Regions from separate parts of the Pseudoalteromonas sp. MMG012 genome, predicted to be linked through region 4. Evidence: predicted binding sites of a transcription regulator. Region 4 holds the regulator's gene; each other region holds the start of a gene.
The links. The regulator sigma-54, encoded in region 4, starts transcription at its own class of promoters, with help from an activator protein. The targets are predictions, from matches to a motif close to GTTGGCACGNNNNTNGNNT.

Region 1: glnA (glutamate--ammonia ligase) is a predicted target of sigma-54. The motif match lies at 2,926-2,944, and genes of this name have one in related genera.
Region 2: flgJ (flagellar assembly peptidoglycan hydrolase FlgJ) is a predicted target of sigma-54. The motif match lies at 1,627-1,645, and genes of this name have one in related genera.
Region 3: fliE (flagellar hook-basal body complex protein FliE) is a predicted target of sigma-54. The motif match lies at 2,630-2,648, and genes of this name have one in related genera.

What each region holds. Positions count from the first base shown of each region.
Region 1 covers NZ_JAGJEF010000017.1:1,919-6,313, forward strand. Annotated here, with positions in the region: gene glnL (nitrogen regulation protein NR(II)) at 1-725, opposite strand, end outside; gene J8L97_RS08145 (DUF4124 domain-containing protein) at 838-1,338, opposite strand; gene glnA (glutamate--ammonia ligase) at 1,454-2,860, opposite strand; gene typA (translational GTPase TypA) at 3,317-4,395, shown strand, end outside.
Region 2 covers NZ_JAGJEF010000002.1:13,492-17,886, forward strand. Annotated here, with positions in the region: gene flgK (flagellar hook-associated protein FlgK) at 1-623, opposite strand, end outside; gene flgJ (flagellar assembly peptidoglycan hydrolase FlgJ) at 625-1,590, opposite strand; gene J8L97_RS00910 (flagellar basal body P-ring protein FlgI) at 1,694-2,788, opposite strand; gene flgH (flagellar basal body L-ring protein FlgH) at 2,801-3,484, opposite strand; gene flgG (flagellar basal-body rod protein FlgG) at 3,500-4,288, opposite strand; gene J8L97_RS00925 (flagellar basal body rod protein FlgF) at 4,307-4,395, opposite strand, start outside.
Region 3 covers NZ_JAGJEF010000005.1:22,742-27,136, forward strand. Annotated here, with positions in the region: gene J8L97_RS02750 (PAS domain-containing sensor histidine kinase) at 20-1,129, shown strand; gene J8L97_RS02755 (sigma-54 dependent transcriptional regulator) at 1,126-2,523, shown strand; gene fliE (flagellar hook-basal body complex protein FliE) at 2,683-3,015, shown strand; gene fliF (flagellar basal-body MS-ring/collar protein FliF) at 3,039-4,395, shown strand, end outside.
Region 4 covers NZ_JAGJEF010000010.1:33,894-38,288, reverse strand. Annotated here, with positions in the region: gene lptA (lipopolysaccharide transport periplasmic protein LptA) at 1-393, shown strand, start outside; gene lptB (LPS export ABC transporter ATP-binding protein) at 397-1,122, shown strand; gene J8L97_RS05375 (RNA polymerase factor sigma-54) at 1,179-2,681, shown strand; gene hpf (ribosome hibernation promoting factor) at 2,710-2,997, shown strand; gene J8L97_RS05365 (PTS sugar transporter subunit IIA) at 3,000-3,452, shown strand; gene rapZ (RNase adapter RapZ) at 3,469-4,314, shown strand; gene J8L97_RS05355 (HPr family phosphocarrier protein) at 4,319-4,395, shown strand, end outside.

The DNA.
Region 1 (4,395 bases), on a different contig from region 4:
TTTGCTTGATCGATGTTTATGTCAGGAATACTTGGATCATAATCTTTAATTAACTTTATATTATGCTCGTTATCTAATGTGCTGAGTTTAATCACTGATTCTAAAGTTTGGTGAATATTACACGGCGCTTTATGCAGTAATTGATTAGGTCCGAGTAAACGGTCGACTAAATCGGTTAAACGGTCTGTTTGCTCGATAATTAATTCGGCACATTGGTCCCGCTCACTCTGACAACCTTCATACTGCAATAATTGCGCCGCTCCACGAATTCCACCGAGCGGGTTTTTAATTTCATGTGCTAACCCTCTTATTAATGTACGCGCAGCGTGGTATTGATGCATTTGGTTTGATGCTTGATCAAATCGTACTTCATCATCAATACGTCGGAATTCCATTAAAATATAAGTGGTATTTAATAGGTGTACTCGGCGAGCATGAAGATTTAACGTCGCGGCTCTATTGTCGATAAACACTACGTCAACTCTATGCTGCTGGCAATCGACACCGTCTTTTAGTACATATTGATTGATTCTGGTTATATCTATGTGGTGATGGCTGAAGGTCGCGTGGAGTGATTGACCTATTAGCCTTTTAATACCTAATCCGAATAGTTCACTACTGCTTGTATTGGCATAGTGAACGATAAAGTTCTTATCGAGTAAAATAACGGACGTTGCTAAATTATGCCACAAGTCAGGGAGGAGTTGCTCATGGAGTTGTTCCATATTGGTTCACCTTAATTAGATATTGCACCAATGTAGTGCGATAGTAGCATAGCATTATTAGTGATTTTATTTCTAGGCAATACTCAAGGCGCTTAAATAGGTAACACTTTAATTATTTTATACTTTTTCTGTGCAGATAAAACGTGGTTGGATCACTTTGCGCGAGTGCTTTTCCCTGTTCATTGTAGAGCCTTAACAGTAGAGAGTGCTCCCCTCGAGATACGTTATGTAAGACAAATGTTGTGCTTGTTTGCATAGGTCCTGTTGCTTTTCCATCTAACGTTAATTGCACTTTTAAACCATTGGAGAAGCTAGGCTGAATTTGCCCTGTAACATAGATGGTGCCAGTATTTTCTCTGAGTGTTTGCTCGTGGTTTGGTGAGGTAATACTTGCTGTATATTCAATCGCTTTTTGACTTGCTTGCGTATTGAGTATACTTGTATCAACAGCGGGCATTGTCATTGATTTATTTAACTGTATTTCTTGTGCGCCTTGTCGTGGTACATCAGAAAAGACCCAATTACCCTGCTCATCTTTCCAACGGTACACCTTTGAGTCTGCTAAAACTGATGAACTAAACAATACAAAACACCCTAAAAATAAAAGCCGCATTTAGATCTTGCCTGATATCAAAAATATACTCTAATACTCTAGACTGTTGTGAATTACTTTTCCATAAAAAAGCCCGCTTTGCGGGCTTGAGAACACATATGATCTGAATACGTAATTACACGCTGTAGTACATTTCAAACTCAACAGGGTGAGTTGTCATGTTCAGTTTTTCCACTTCCTGTGACTTAAGTGCAATATAAGCATCAATTAAGTCATGAGTGAATACTCCACCTTGTACTAAAAATTCACGATCAGCATCAAGACACGCTAACGCTTCATCAAATGAGGCTGCCACGGTTGGAATTTCAGCAGCTTCCTCAGCTGGTAGGTCGTATAGATCTTTATCCATCGCATCGCCAGGGTGGATTTTATTTTTAATCCCGTCCAGGCCAGCCATAAGCATTGCTGAGAATGCAAGATATGGGTTAGCTGTTGGGTCTGGGAAACGAACTTCTATGCGTCGAGCGCGCTCTGAAGGGACGACTGGAATACGAATCGAAGCTGAACGGTTACGTGCTGAATATGCAAGCATGACCGGTGCTTCAAACCCAGGTACTAAACGTTTGTATGAGTTAGTTGACGCATTGGCAAATGCATTAATTGCTTTAGCATGCTTGATGATGCCGCCAATGTAATAAAGAGCATCTTCAGATAAACCGCCATATTTATCACCAGCAAATAAGTTTTTGCCGTCTTTAGCAAGTGATTGGTGACAGTGCATACCTGAACCATTATCACCAACAACAGGCTTAGGCATGAATGTTGCTGTTTTACCATATAAATGAGCCATGTTATGAATAACATACTTCATTTCTTGAATCTCATCAGCCTTTAAAACCATGGTATTAAAGCGCGTCGCAATTTCATTTTGACCAGCGGTAGCTACTTCATGGTGGTGGGCTTCTACTACTTGACCCATTTCTTCCAGTACCAAACATGTCGCACTACGCCAATCTTGGAAATCATCAACTGGGGCAACAGGGAAGTAACCCCCTTTAACGCCTGGGCGGTGACCAGTATTACCATCTTCATATGCTTTATCTGAGTTCCAAGCTGCTTGTTTAGAATCAATCTTGTACATTGAGCCAGACATATCAGTTTTATACTTAACATCGTCAAAAACAAAGAACTCAGGCTCAGGCCCAAATAAAACTGTATCTGCAATGCCGGTTGAGCGCATATATTCTTCTGCTCGTTTTGCAACAGAGCGAGGATCACGTTCGTATCCTTGTAATGTTGCTGGCTCAACAACATCACAACGAACAATCATCGTTGTTTCTTCAGCAAATGGGTCAAGTTTAACAGAAGCTGCGTCAGGCATTAAAACCATGTCAGATTCGTTAATGCCTTTCCAGCCAGCTATAGACGAGCCATCAAACATTTTGCCATCTTCGAAGAAGTCTTCATCGGCTTGGTGATGAGGAATTGAAACGTGTTGCTCTTTACCTTTGGTATCTGTAAAACGTAAATCTACAAACTTAACGTCATTTTCTTTAATAAAATCTAAAACCGATTGTGACATGTGTCCTCCGACTCGATGGGTTATTATTTTGTGTAGCATTATATTGATGCGACTTGGCTTACCTTAAGCGTATTTCATGCCAAATATTTAACGTATTGATTTATATTAATATAAATTAAATTTAAATTAGGTTTTATGTTTTTTTGCACCATCTTGGTGCGATGTTGTTTCGTAATGGTGCGTGCCAGCATGTAACGCGCTAGTATGGTGCGTAGTAAAATAAGCTTAGTATTATTTATTAGTAGTGCAATTTATAGCCCTGAAAACCCTCTAAAAAATACAATGACTTGATAAAGTCATAAAATTTATGTTGGATAAACTTTCATCCATCGCCGTAATAAGGGATAATGTGCGCCGTTTAAATCCTATATTGGGACATCTCTGGCGCGCCAACATTTAGTGAAATCGCGTAGATCGACTAGGATCACTGAGATTCAACTTTCTCTGAGTAATTATATGAGCATCGAAAAGTTAAGAAATATTGCGATTATCGCACACGTTGACCACGGTAAAACAACCCTAGTTGATAAGTTGCTAGAGCAATCAGGCACACTAGAAACACGCGGCGGCAACGAAGAGCGTGTAATGGATTCAAATGATATCGAAAAAGAGCGCGGTATCACCATCCTTGCAAAAAATACTGCGATTGAGTGGAATGATTACCACATCAACATCGTAGATACTCCAGGACACGCCGATTTTGGTGGTGAAGTAGAACGTGTACTTTCAATGGTTGATTCAGTTCTTCTATTAGTAGATGCGCAAGAAGGTCCAATGCCGCAAACGCGTTTTGTAACACAAAAAGCATTCGCATTAGGTCTTAAGCCAATCGTGGTAATTAACAAGATTGATAAGCCAGGTGCACGCCCTGATTGGGTTATGGATCAGGTATTTGATTTATTCGACAACCTTGGTGCAACGGACGAGCAGCTAGATTTCCAAGTTATTTATGCATCAGCAATCAATGGTTGGGCGACATTAGATCTTGATAATGAATCAGATAACATGCAACCAATGTTTGAAGCGATTGTAGAGCAAGTTGAAGCACCAGATGCTGATCCAGCAGGTGACTTCCAAATGCAGATCTCTCAACTAGATTATAACTCATATATCGGTGTTATCGGTGTAGGCCGTATTAAACGCGGTTCTGTTAAGCCTAACCAGCAGGTTACAATTGTGGGTGCTGATGGTGCAACGCGTAATGGTAAAGTTGGCCAAGTAATGAGTTACTTAGGTCTTGACCGCCACGAAGCTGCTGAAGCACAAGCCGGCGACATCATTGCAATCACAGGTCTTGGTGAACTGAAAATTTCAGACACTATCTGTGACGTAAATGCAGTAGAAGCATTGACTCCGTTATCAGTTGATGAGCCGACAGTAACAATGACGTTCTCTGTAAACACTTCGCCGTTTGCTGGACAAGAAGGTAAGTTTGTTACTTCACGTAATATCCTTGAGCGTCTTGAAAATGAATTAGTTCACAACGTAGCACTGCGTGTTGAAGAGACTGAAAACCCTGATAGCTTCCGCGTGTC
Region 2 (4,395 bases), on a different contig from region 4:
TCAATATCCACCAGCTCCGCTAAATCACTGATTGCTTGGTCCCGCTCATTTAATACTGAACTCGACGCTTTCGTACCTGTTGGGGTATTTAACGATGCAACTTGTGCATTTAAATCGCTGACCTTCTGTATTAGGTTGTTCGCTTCATTTGCAAACAAGTCAAGCTGTTGATTAACAATATTACCTTGATCAAATACAATGCCAGACAACCTATCCATTTGCTCCGTCAAGTTCTCTGCATCGGTTAAAAATAAACCACGGGTTACTCTTGAAGATGGTTGATTCATTGCTTCTTGTAAATTATTAAACAGAGAATTAATACTCTTATTTAAGCTATTTGAGTCTTCGGCAAACAATGTATCGACACGAGAGGCCTCGGTGACAAATTGTTCATAATACGTTTTATTAGAAATATCACGATTCAACTGTTTCTGCGCAAACTCATTAATTAAACGAACCGTTTCACCACGACCGACTTGATTGCCAACCATGGTCGAATGCTCAGTACGCTCACGGATATACCCTTTGGTATTCAGGTTGGAAATATTCTTACTTGTGGTCTGTAACAGCTCAGTGCTGGCTCTAATTCCACTGGTTCCAATATTCATTAGATTGAACGACATCTTAATTCACTCCCTTTCGAACCAACGATGTAAGCATTTCTTTTAAGTCGCTACGTTGTAGTACATTCTTTATTTTGGCTGCATATTGTGGGTCAGTGGCGTAACCTGCATCTTGTAAGGCTGATAAATATTGCTCGGGTTGCGCTACTTTTTTTAATGCGTCTTGATAACGAGGGTTTCCTTGTAAGAAATCCACGTAATCATTCATGCTGTCTTTTATTGTGTCGTAGGCACGAAAACTCGCTTGTTTTTTCACTGGCAAACCATCTTCAAACTCTAAAGTCAGTTTTTTGGCACTTTGACCTTGCCACGCTTTGTCTGACTTTATATTAAATAAATTATTACTACTCGAACCATCTGCTTTAGCAATGATATGTTTCCCCCAACCAGTCTCTAATGCGGCTTGAGCAACCATTACAGCTGGATTGAGCCCTATTTTCTGAGCAGCCGTTTTTGCGTGTTCCCACATGGTTGATACGAAAGACTCTGGGTCGTTAAATGATGCACTTTCGCTTGTAGTAGATGAGGTCGCGTTCACATGCGAAGGTTGCTTATCGAGTAATTCCCCTGCAGCACGTCGGTCACTCTCAAAATCAGCACCTGTACGTAATACTGACGCCGGCGTATAACCCTGTGCGTTGGGTGATAACTGCTGAACAATTAAGTCTGCCAGCCCCAAACTGCCTTTACTGGACAAATCCATTGATAATTGCTGATCATGCATTTCTTCAAAAAATTTAACGCCGCTAGAGTTAAAAGGGCTATTTTTATCTTCCATCGCCTCATTCGCTTTGCGCATACTTTTCATCAACATTTGGGTGAAAATTGACTCAAATTGTTGTGCCGCTTTTTTTAGCGCTTCATCAGAGGCGTTTGGATCGCCACCGCTTTTCAGTGCATCTTTTCTCAAGCTATTTAAATCGCTCAAATCAAAGAAATTCTGCTTTTCTAACGGATTTGTATTCATCGGCTTAATGACACTTAACTATTCATAACATTTAACAAGCAAGATTCAAGCCAATAAAAAGCCCTAACTAATTAGGGCTAATATATTAATTAATAGTAACTTTTTAAATGACAACTAATTGACCATTTATTGCACCAGCTTCCTTTAGTGCTTCTAGAATAGCCATTAAATCGCCAGGAGCTGCACCTACTTCATTAATAGCTCGCACTAAATCATCTAGACTAATACCTGGGTCAAACACAAAAGCACGAGAATCGTCCGTATCTACGTCAATAATACTTTGCCTAGTGACAACGGTTTCCCCTTCCGCCAAAGGCTGAGGCTGATTGACATTTTGCTGTTCAGCAATTGTCACTGTCAAACCACCATGTGTAATTGCTGCTGGCTGTAATTTGACATTTTTACCTATCACTATGGTACCTGTGCGAGAGTTTACGATAATTTTTGCACTTGTATCTGCTGGTTTAAACTCCAGATTTTCTAGAGTCGATAAATAAGAAACTCGCTGAGACGGGTCTCTTGGTGCGATTACACGTATAGATGCCGCATCCATCGGTTTAGCACTATTAGGACCCACCAAATTATTGATTGTATCAGCCAGACGCTTAGCAGTTGTAAAATCAGGGCTATTCAAATTAAAAGTGATAAAATCACCTTGTGTAAATGGGCTTTTAACTTCACGTTCAACAGTTCCTCCATTTGGCACTCGACCAACGGTGGGCGTATTAATGACCACCCTGCTGCCATCTAAGCCCTCCGCACCAAGACCACCAACAATCATACTTCCCTGAGCAATAGCATATACATTACCATCCACCCCTTTTAAAAAGGTTTGTAATAACGTACCTCCCCGTAAACTGCCCGCACTGCCTATTGAAGACACAGTTACATCAATCGTTTGGCCGGGCTTAGTAAAAGGGGGCAAATCAGCATGAACTGCAACAGCCGCCACATTCTTTATTTTTGGTTTCAAAGAAGACGGCAAAGTAATGCCGAAACCACTTAACATTGCTTTAAAGCTCTGTTCGGTGAAACGACTTGATTCACCCGTACCAGGCAAACCCACAACCAAGCCATAGCCTACTAATTGGTTAGAGCGAACGCCTTGCACCATACTTATATCCTTGACCCGTTCAGCCTTCGCTATTGGTACTAGCGTTATCAATAATACAGATAAGAATAGATGACATAGTTTCATAATATTTGTGCCCTAAAATGGTAGCAACGTACTCATAAAGAATTGAGTTAACCAGCCTGAACTTTGTGCTTCTTGGCCTTGCCCTTTCCCTGAATATTGAATACGGGCATTCGCAATGCGATTTGACTCAACCGTATTGTCCGCAGCAACATCTGCTGCTCGAACGAGACCTTCGAGGCGGATAAACTCCTCCCCTGTATTTAAAGTAAGCCACTTTTCTCCTCGGATCACCAAATTACCATTGGGTAACACCCGCATCACATTGACAGAAATGTTACCAAACAAACTGTTTGATTGATTTGCTTTGCTGTCACCTTTAAAAGATGACTCGGACCCTAAACCAAATTGAATATTGTCTCCGCCAATATTTACCGGCGTACCATTAAAGCCTAATACAGGATCTAGTTTTAAATCCGTTTCTTTATCGGTTTCACTGTTCGCTGCTTTAGATGCTTGTGTTGACTCTCTTAGTACAACAGTAATAATATCGCCTGTGCGTAGCGCTTTCTTATCTGCATATAAATCATTCGAACGATTTGGATTAAATAATGACCCTGTCGCAACGACTTGCTCTAAATCTTGTTCTGGATACATAGGTGCATAATAAGGGTCATCACGCACAACCTCACTATTTTGTGTCGACACGCAACCAGAAAGCAAAATCAATGCCGCCACAATCATACATAAAGCACGCATACAACCTCCTAAAATTTATAACTGCTGATTGATATAACTCAGCATCTCATCCACTGAAGAAATCACTTTTGAGTTCATTTCATAGACTCGCTGGGTTTCAATTAAGTTGACCAACTCTTCAGTCACATTGACATTTGATGTCTCCAATGCTCCTTGCACAATAGAACCTAATCCATCTGCACTCGGATTCCCTTGCACTGGTGCTCCACTCACCGCTGTTTCCGTATATAAATTCTGACCCATTGGCTCTAAACCTGATGGGTTAATAAAGTCACTTATAACTAATTGCCCGATAACCGTATTTTGTGCTTGCCCTGCGACTCTCACAGATACTTCGCCGTCTTGTGAAATTGTGATCGACTTAGCATCATCTGGCACATTCATTTCTGGTTGCACAGGGAAACCTGCACCTGAAGTAACCACTCTACCATTCTCATCGGTCGTAAATTGGCCATTACGGCTATACCCAATGGTGCCATCTGGCATTTGAATTTCAAAAAAACCAGGACCTTGGATCATCCAATCTAATGAGTTTTCAGTACTAAGCATATTACCTTGGGAGAAATTCTTTTGGTTTGCAACAACCTTGGCCCCCGCACCGAGCATTAGTCCTGAGGGTAACTCTGTATCTTGTGACGAACGACCACCAGGCTGATTAATATTTTGATAAAGTAAATCTTCAAAAATTGCTCTGCTCTTCTTGTAACCTACAGTACTAGCATTCGCGAGGTTATTCGAAATTACCGATATATCAGTTTGCTGGGCATCTAGGCCGGTTTTACTGATCCATAACGCTGGATTCATAACATATACCTCACTTCGTTAGACTATACGCAGCAGTGATACATGACGTTCGTCAATTTCTTCTGCTGTTTTCATTAGTTTCATTTGCATTTCAAACTGCCGCTGAT
Region 3 (4,395 bases), on a different contig from region 4:
TTTATTTGAGAATTTTATTATGGCTTTAGCACATATTTTAAATCCAGGCTTTACTCCATCGTCGCAATTTAATCCTTGCTTATTACAAGAGGCCTATGTTGGTGAGTTGAGCGACCTGCGCCAACAGGCGAGTTGGCTAAGTCATTTAGTTGACACAATGCCTGCAGGTGTGATCGTGCTAGATGGTCAAGGAATGATAGCTAAAGCCAACCAAATTGCCATAGATATGTTAGGCGAGCCACTTGAGGGGGAGAAGTGGTTTAACATTATTCAACGCTCTTTTTGCCCGAAACAAGATGATGGGCATGAGGTATCTCTTAAAGATGGTCGTTTGATTAAGTTAGATATCTCAGCGCTCACCCCAGAGCCGGGGCAGCTTATTTTAATGACCGATCTCACTGAAACTCGACAATTGCAAGCAAGGATGGCGCATATGCAACGCTTGAGCGCTTTAGGCAAGATGGTGGCATCTTTGGCGCATCAAGTACGCACACCTTTATCAGCAGCTATGCTTTATGCCGCAAATTTGGGCAGTAATAAAATGTTAGGCACTGCACGAATACGCTTTCATGAAAAGCTTATGTCACGGCTTAAAGATTTAGAATCTCAAGTAAATGATATGCTGTTATTTGCTAAAAGTGGTGAGGAGCAAGTTGTTGAATCAGTGTCTATGCAGCAATTGTTGAGTGAAGTTAAGGCTGGGTCAGATGCGATGGTATTGATGCACGAAAGTATATTAGATGTGGTGCTACCAGAACCAGATATTGTAATAGTTGGTAATAAGACAGCCTTGGCCGGTGCGATTCAAAATTTAATTCATAACAGTATTCAAATCATTGGGATTAATGCGCATGTTGTGGTGAGTGCTAAGCGAGAACCCGGATCCGATAGAGTTAGAATCTCTGTAACAGACAATGGTCCCGGCGTTGATGAATCATTGAAAAGTAAACTATTTGAACCATTTTTTACTACTAAGAGCCAAGGTACTGGGCTTGGTTTAGCTGTGGTTAATTCTGTTGCAAACTCGCATAAAGGCAAGGTCGAAGTGAGTAATATTGAGGAAGGGGGAGCACAATTTAGTTTGTTGTTACCTATTTCATTTGAGATGGAACAATTGGAGGCTGTATGAGTCATTCTATATTAGTCGTTGAAGACGATGCAGGTTTGCGTGAAGCATTGTTAGACACATTACAATTGGCTGGACTTGAATGTGTAGAAGCTGCAAGTGCTGAAGAAGCCGTAATTTTGTTAAAACAGCAACGTTTTTCGTTGGTTGTGAGTGATGTTCAAATGGGAACAATGAGTGGTATTGATTTACTGCGTACCATCAAATTAAATTACCCTGATTTGCCTGTACTAATGATGACTGCTTATGCGACGATTGATGACGCGGTGGAAGCAATGCGTTTAGGCGCGATTGATTATATGGCAAAGCCTTTTGCACCAGAAGTCTTGCTTAATATGGTTAGTCGTTATATGCCAGAGAAAACGAAAGAAACAGATGGTCCGATTGTAGCAGATGCGCAAAGTTTACAGCTTTTGGAGTTAGCAGCTAAAGTTGCAAAGTCAGATGCAAGTGTTATGGTTTTAGGTCCGAGCGGTTCAGGTAAAGAAGTACTCGCGCGTTATATTCATGATAAGTCTGACCGAGTAGATTCACCATTTGTTGCTATTAATTGCGCAGCCATACCTGAAAACATGCTAGAAGCAACCTTATTTGGGTACGAAAAAGGGGCGTTCACAGGTGCAATTCAAGCATGCCCAGGTAAGTTTGAACAAGCTCAGTGTGGCACTATCTTGTTAGATGAAATAACGGAAATGGAGCTGGGCCTACAAGCAAAGTTACTGCGAGTTTTACAAGAAAGAGAAGTTGAAAGATTAGGTGGAAGAAAAACCATTGAGTTAAATGTGCGCGTATTAGCTACGAGTAACCGAGATTTAAAAGAAGCAGTAGCGAAAGGCACATTTAGAGAAGATCTTTATTACCGCCTTAATGTGTTCCCGCTTATGTGGAAGCCGCTGCATCAACGCCCTGGTGACATTATTGTATTGGCGGAACACTTGGTCGCGAGACATTGCAGTAAGTCGGGGAAATTAATTCCTGTGATTGATGATGGTGCTAAGAAAAAACTGCTAACTCACAATTGGCCTGGTAATGTACGAGAGCTAGATAATGTTGTGCAACGAGCCCTCATTTTATTACAGGGTAATACGATATTCGCACAAGACATTTTTATTGAAAACACTGAAACCATGGATTTACCAGAACCTACACTGATAGATAATACGGTGAGTGTGGAGTTGAACTACCAATTAGAGCGTTCTAATAATGTAGACGTCCAAAACGAAAGTACTGATTATAAAAGTGAATTACAAGATAAAGAGCATCAGATTATTTTAGAGACACTATCACGTTACCAAGGCAAGCGTAAAGATGTTGCTGAAGTACTGGGCATGAGTCCGAGGACGTTACGCTATAAGCTGGCTAAAATGCGAGATCTAGGTATTGCTCTTCCGGCGTGATTAATTTTTATTAATGAATGGAAGCCAGCACTGTCTGGCTTTTCTCCTGTCAATAATATGGCACTATCAAAGTGATGATTAACTCATTGATTTTTATCGACAATTAGTTGGCATGATTAATGCTTTATTCTGTGTGTAACAAATTTACAGGATCAGCACATGAATATTCAACCTAATACTTTATATCAAGAAATGCAGTCACTCGCTATCGAGGCGACACGCAATAAACCTGATGCAACCATGCCAGTACAAAGTGCCGCTACATCTTCTGCACAATTTGGTGATTTGCTATCAGATGCAATTAATACTGTAAGTGGCTTACAAAAAGATGCAAAATCTAAGGTAACGGCCATGGAGATGGGAGATCGCAGTGTCTCTCTTTCTCAAGTGATGATAGCCTCACAAAAATCTTCCGTTGCTTTTGAAGCAACGGTGCAAGTTCGCAATAAGCTTGTTGAGTCGTACAAAGAAATCATGAGCATGCCAGTATAATTTTTGGGTAGTGGAGAGTAACTGTGGCAACGAATCAATCAACTGAACTGGCTTTATCCGATGGCGCTGTAGGCGATGGCGGATCTGAAGACCAACAAGAACAGAAATCAGGCTATTTGAGTGGGTTAAGTGGCGTTGATATGTTGCGTCAAGTTACTTTGGTAATAGCACTGGCGATTTGTTTGGCGATCGCAATTTTTATCATCATTTGGGCCCGCCAACCAGACATGCGTCCTTTAGGGCAGTATCCAACAGATGAGCTTGTACAAACATTAGATTTTTTAGATGCGCAAAAGGTCGAATATGAGTTAGATGGCAACACCATCATGGTTGCTGAAAATGACTACCAAAATATTAAACTCAAAATGGCGCGAGATGGCTTTACTCAGTCGCCAAGCTCTGGTACCGATATTTTAATGCAAGATATGGGTTTCGGTGTGAGTCAGCGATTAGAAAGAGAGCGTTTAAAGCACGGTCGCGAGCAGCAACTCGCGCGTACAATTGAAGAACTTCAAGATATTACCAGAGCAAAAGTTTTACTGGCTATCCCAAAAGAAAATGTATTCGCAAGAAGAGAGAAAAAACCTTCTGCAACAGTTGTAATCACGCTTAAACGGGGCCGTTCTCTGGGTGGAGAAGAAGTGGATGCTATTGTTGATATTGTCGCTTCAGCTGTTCAAGGACTTGAACCGGCGCGAGTAACTGTGACAAATCAAAACGGCCGATTACTTAATTCCGGGTCACAAGATTCATTGGCTGCTCGTTCTCGTAAAGAGTATGATTTAGAGCGTAAAAGAGAGCAAGAGTACTTAGAAAAAATTGACAGTATTTTAATCCCAGTAGTTGGATTAGGGAAGTTTACAGCGCAAGTTGACTTAACAATGGACTTTAGCGCCATCGAAGAAACACAAAAGCGCTTTAACCCTGATTTGCCGGCAGTGAGAAGTGAAACAACCTTCGAAGAAAATAACATCGGAGGGCTGGCGGTAGGGATCCCTGGTGCGTTGACGAATCAGCCTCCTGTTAATTCAAATATTCCTGAAGTTGCTGGACAAGGCAATGGGCGAAATAATGCAAATCCAAGTAGAACGCATAAAGAAGCAACACGTAATTATGAACTAGATACCACGATTAGCCATAAACGCCAACAAAGTGGTGTTATACGCAGGATCAGTGTGTCAGTTGCGGTTGATTATTTGGCGAAAGCAGATGCCGAGGGCACCGTAACTATGGCACCAAGAAGCCAAGAAGAAATTAATAATATAAGACGGTTACTGCAAGGTGGTGTAGGGTTTGATATGCAGCGTGGTGATGCACTTGAAGTTGTGACAGTGCCCTTTGTGCGAGAAGACATTTTAGAAACTGCTGAACTACCTTTGT
Region 4 (4,395 bases):
AACATTGGTATTTTTGAACAAAATGTTGAAATTATACATGGTAATAGACAAATTAACGCTGATCGCCTAGAAGTGCATAGACGGGCTGAGTTAGGAGAAAATAAACAACTGCTTGTCGCTACAGGTAACCCAGCGCGTTTTACCGAGACACAAGCTGATGGCACCGTATTAAGTGCCACGGCGAGTGAGGTTCGATATGATGTAGCGAATAAAAAGCTGACAATCAAAGGTGATGCAGAAATTAACCAAGCAGGCCAAATCATAAAAGCACAATCCATAATTTACGATATGGATAAACAATTAATAAATGCTGAAAAGGGTAATGAAAATACTGGCCGAGTACACACAATTCTAGTCCCAGAAAAAAAATCGAATAAAGAACAAGGCAAATAATAAATGAGTACTTTGACTGCAACCGCTTTGGCTAAAAGCTACAAAGGACGACAAGTCGTAAAAAATGTCAGCCTTGCCGTCGAGGCAGGCAGTATTGTTGGCTTGCTAGGCCCCAACGGGGCAGGTAAAACGACCAGTTTTTATATGATTGTTGGATTAGTGCCAAGCGACAACGGTACCGTAACAATTGATGACCACGATATCACCCTGTTACCGATGCACAGTCGAGCAAGGTTAGGCATAGGTTATTTACCGCAAGAATCTTCCATCTTTCGAAAGTTAACCGTTTACCAGAACTTAATGGCTATTTTAGAAACTCGTAATGAGCTGAGTAAACCTGATCGAGAGCAAATTCTTAATGAATTATTAGATGAATTCAACATCCAACATATACGTACAAGTCAAGGTATGGCATTGTCAGGAGGTGAACGTCGAAGAGTCGAAATTGCTCGCGCTTTAGCCGCAAACCCAAAATTTATCCTGTTAGATGAGCCTTTTGCTGGTGTTGACCCAATTTCGGTGTTAGATATAAAGAAAATTATCGAACATTTAAAAAAACGCGGTATAGGTGTTCTGATCACAGATCATAATGTACGAGAAACACTTGATGTGTGCGAAAAAGCATACATAGTTTCACATGGTGAATTAATTGCATCAGGTACTCCAGAACACGTGCTTGCCGATCAAACTGTTCGAGATGTCTACCTAGGTGAACAATTCAGGCTATAGTTATAGTATCTAGGTAATTTTAATAATTGATTAATAGAAAGGATTGTTAGAGATACATGAGGCAATCGTTACAGCTGCGCATGGGTCAGCAATTAACCATGACACCCCAATTACAACAGGCTATCCGCTTGTTGCAATTGAGCACGCTAGATCTCCAACAAGAAATCCAAGAAGCCTTGGACAGCAACCCATTACTGGAAGTTGAAGAATCAGAGCATGAAAACGACAACGAAAATATAGAAAAAGAACATAAAGAGCTCTCGAAAGAAGAATCTAATTCAGACAGTATTGAAGAAGCTCCAGTCAGTGACTATGAGCTTGATGCAGACGCGGCTATGAGTAAAGACACTGTTAGCGAAGAACTTGCGATGGATGTCACATGGGATGAATACATGAGTGCTGCACCAGCAACAAGCAGCGGCCCTATGCCTGAAGACGAAAACATGTACCAAGGCGCAACCACCGAATCGCTCCATGAATACTTAATGTGGCAACTAGAACTGACCCCGTTTAGTGATACTGATAGAGGGATCGCTGTCGCTATTGTGGAAGCCGTGGATGATGGTGGTTTATTAACCTTATCGACCGATGAAATCTTAGAAAGCCTTAATGACGAGAGTTCAGAAGATGCCATTGAACTTGATGAAATTGAGGCTGTCCTGAAACGCATTCAATTATTTGACCCTGTCGGCATTGCTGCTCGGAGCTTACAAGAATGTTTATGTATCCAGCTTAATCAGTTTGATAAAAGTACACCTTGGCTGGAACATACTAAACATGTGCTCACCGAACATATCGACTTACTTGCAAGTCGAGACTATCGAACGCTAATGAAAAAGACGAAGCTGAAAGAGTCCGATTTAAAAGAAGTCATGACTCTAATACACAGCTTAAATCCAAAACCTGCGGCCAGTATCATCCGCGAAGAGTCTGAATATGTCATACCTGATGTCTCTGTGAAAAAAGTGAAAGGCCGATGGTTAGTTGAATTAAACCCTGATTCAATGCCGAAAATTAGAGTCAATGATCACTATGCGGCGATGTCTCGCTCAATGAAATCAAGCACTGATAGTCAATTTATTCGTTCGCATTTACAAGAAGCTAAATGGTTTATTAAAAGCTTAGAAAGCCGCAATGATACGTTAATGAAAGTAACTAATTGCATTGTGCAGCAACAACAGGCATTCTTTGAACATGGCCCTGAAGCAATGAAACCTATGGTGCTAAATGATGTGGCTGAAATGGTAGAGATGCATGAGTCCACTATTTCACGTGTCACAACACAAAAATATATGCACACACCTAGGGGCATTTTTGAGTTGAAATATTTCTTCTCGAGCCATGTGAGTACCGAAAACGGAGGTGAATGCTCTTCCACAGCGATTAGAGCATTGATCAAAAAGCTCATTGCCGCCGAAAATACTGCTAAGCCATTAAGTGATAGCAAAATTGCGGATATATTGGCAGAGCAAGGAATCAAAGTGGCCCGACGTACGATAGCAAAATATCGGGAGTCGTTAGCCATTCCACCGTCGAATCAGCGTAAAAGCTTGATATAAGACGTAATATCAAAGAAGGAAAATGCTCATGCAACTAAATTTAACTGGTCGTCACGTAGAAGTAACTGAATCACTAAGAGACTATGTCAACACCAAGTTTGCGAAGCTAGAAAGGCACTTTGATCATATCAATAATGTGCATGTGATTTTAGATGTTGAAAAACTCGTACAAAAAGCCGAAGCGACCTTACACTTAAGCGGAGCAGAAGTATTTGCCTCTACCGAGCATCAAGATATGTATGCTGCTATTGATGGTTTGGTTGACAAGCTAGACAGACAAGTAATCAAACACAAAGAAAAGCTTACTCGACATTAACCATGAAACTTAGCTCAATAATCAACAAGGACTGCAGTAAAGCTGCGGTCCTTTTTAATAGCAAAAAACGTATTCTCGAATACGTTAGCGAACTTACACATGAACAGTTACCCCACCTAGAACAGCATGATGTTTTATCTGCACTCATGTCTAGAGAGAAGTTAGGCAGCACTGGAATTGGTAAAGGCATCGCTATTCCACATGGCAGAATGCAAGGTATCGAACAAGTTTTTGCGATGATATTAGTTAGTAAAAAACCAGTTCCATTCGATGCCATAGACAATCGTCCAGTCGATATTTTTGTTGCACTCATTGTACCTGAAGGTGATAATCAACAGCATCTGAAAACACTCGCTGCAATTGCTGAAAGCTTAAAAGATAAAGAGTTCTGTAAGCAGTTGAGACATGCCTGCAATGATACCGAGCTCTATAGTATTATTAAGGCTCAAGATTAGTAAATAGGGGATAATTGTGGAATTAATCATTATTAGTGGTCGCTCTGGTTCTGGGAAGTCCGTTGCATTAAGAGTGTTAGAAGATTTAGGCTACTATTGTGTTGACAATATTCCGGTCAATTTACTTCCGTCTTTGGTTAGAAGCGTGTCTGAGAGCTATGACAAAATTGCGGTCAGTATTGATGTGCGTAACTTGCCAAAACAACAGCAAGAGTTCAACGATATTCTTGAGTATTTACCAGGATTTGCTAATCCGATATTATTTTACTTGGACAGTGATGATCAAACATTGATCAAACGCTTTTCTGAAACTCGCAGGCTACACCCACTCTCTATAAATAACTTACCATTAGATCTGGCGATTAAAGAAGAAAAGCAGCTATTGGATGTACTGATCACCAGTGCCGATGTATTTATTGATACAACCGACCTCAGTGTCCACCAGTTAGCTGAATCTATCCGTGAGCGGATTTTAGGTAAAAAAGATAAACAACTTATTATTACCTTTTTATCTTTTGGCTTTAAACACGGCATGCCAAAAGATGCTGATTATGTGTTTGATGCACGCTTCCTGCCTAACCCTCATTGGGAACCAGAACTAAAACCACTAACGGGCTTAGATCAACCCGTTCAAGAGTATTTAGCTGGGCATAGCATCGTACAAAAATTCACTTGGCAAATTCAAACCTTTGTACAAACGTGGTTACCCCATCTTGAACGTAATAACCGCAGCTATCTTACCATCGCTATCGGCTGTACAGGCGGGCAACATCGCTCTGTGTATTTAGCGCAAACAATTGGGGAAAGTTTTCAACGATCTCATCCAAATGTTCAGATCCGTCATCGTGAGCAAAACAATTAATACAATGTATTATGAGGGTACTTTCTTAATTCAGAATAAGTGTGGTCTGCATGCCAGAGCCGCAACAGTACTGGCACAACT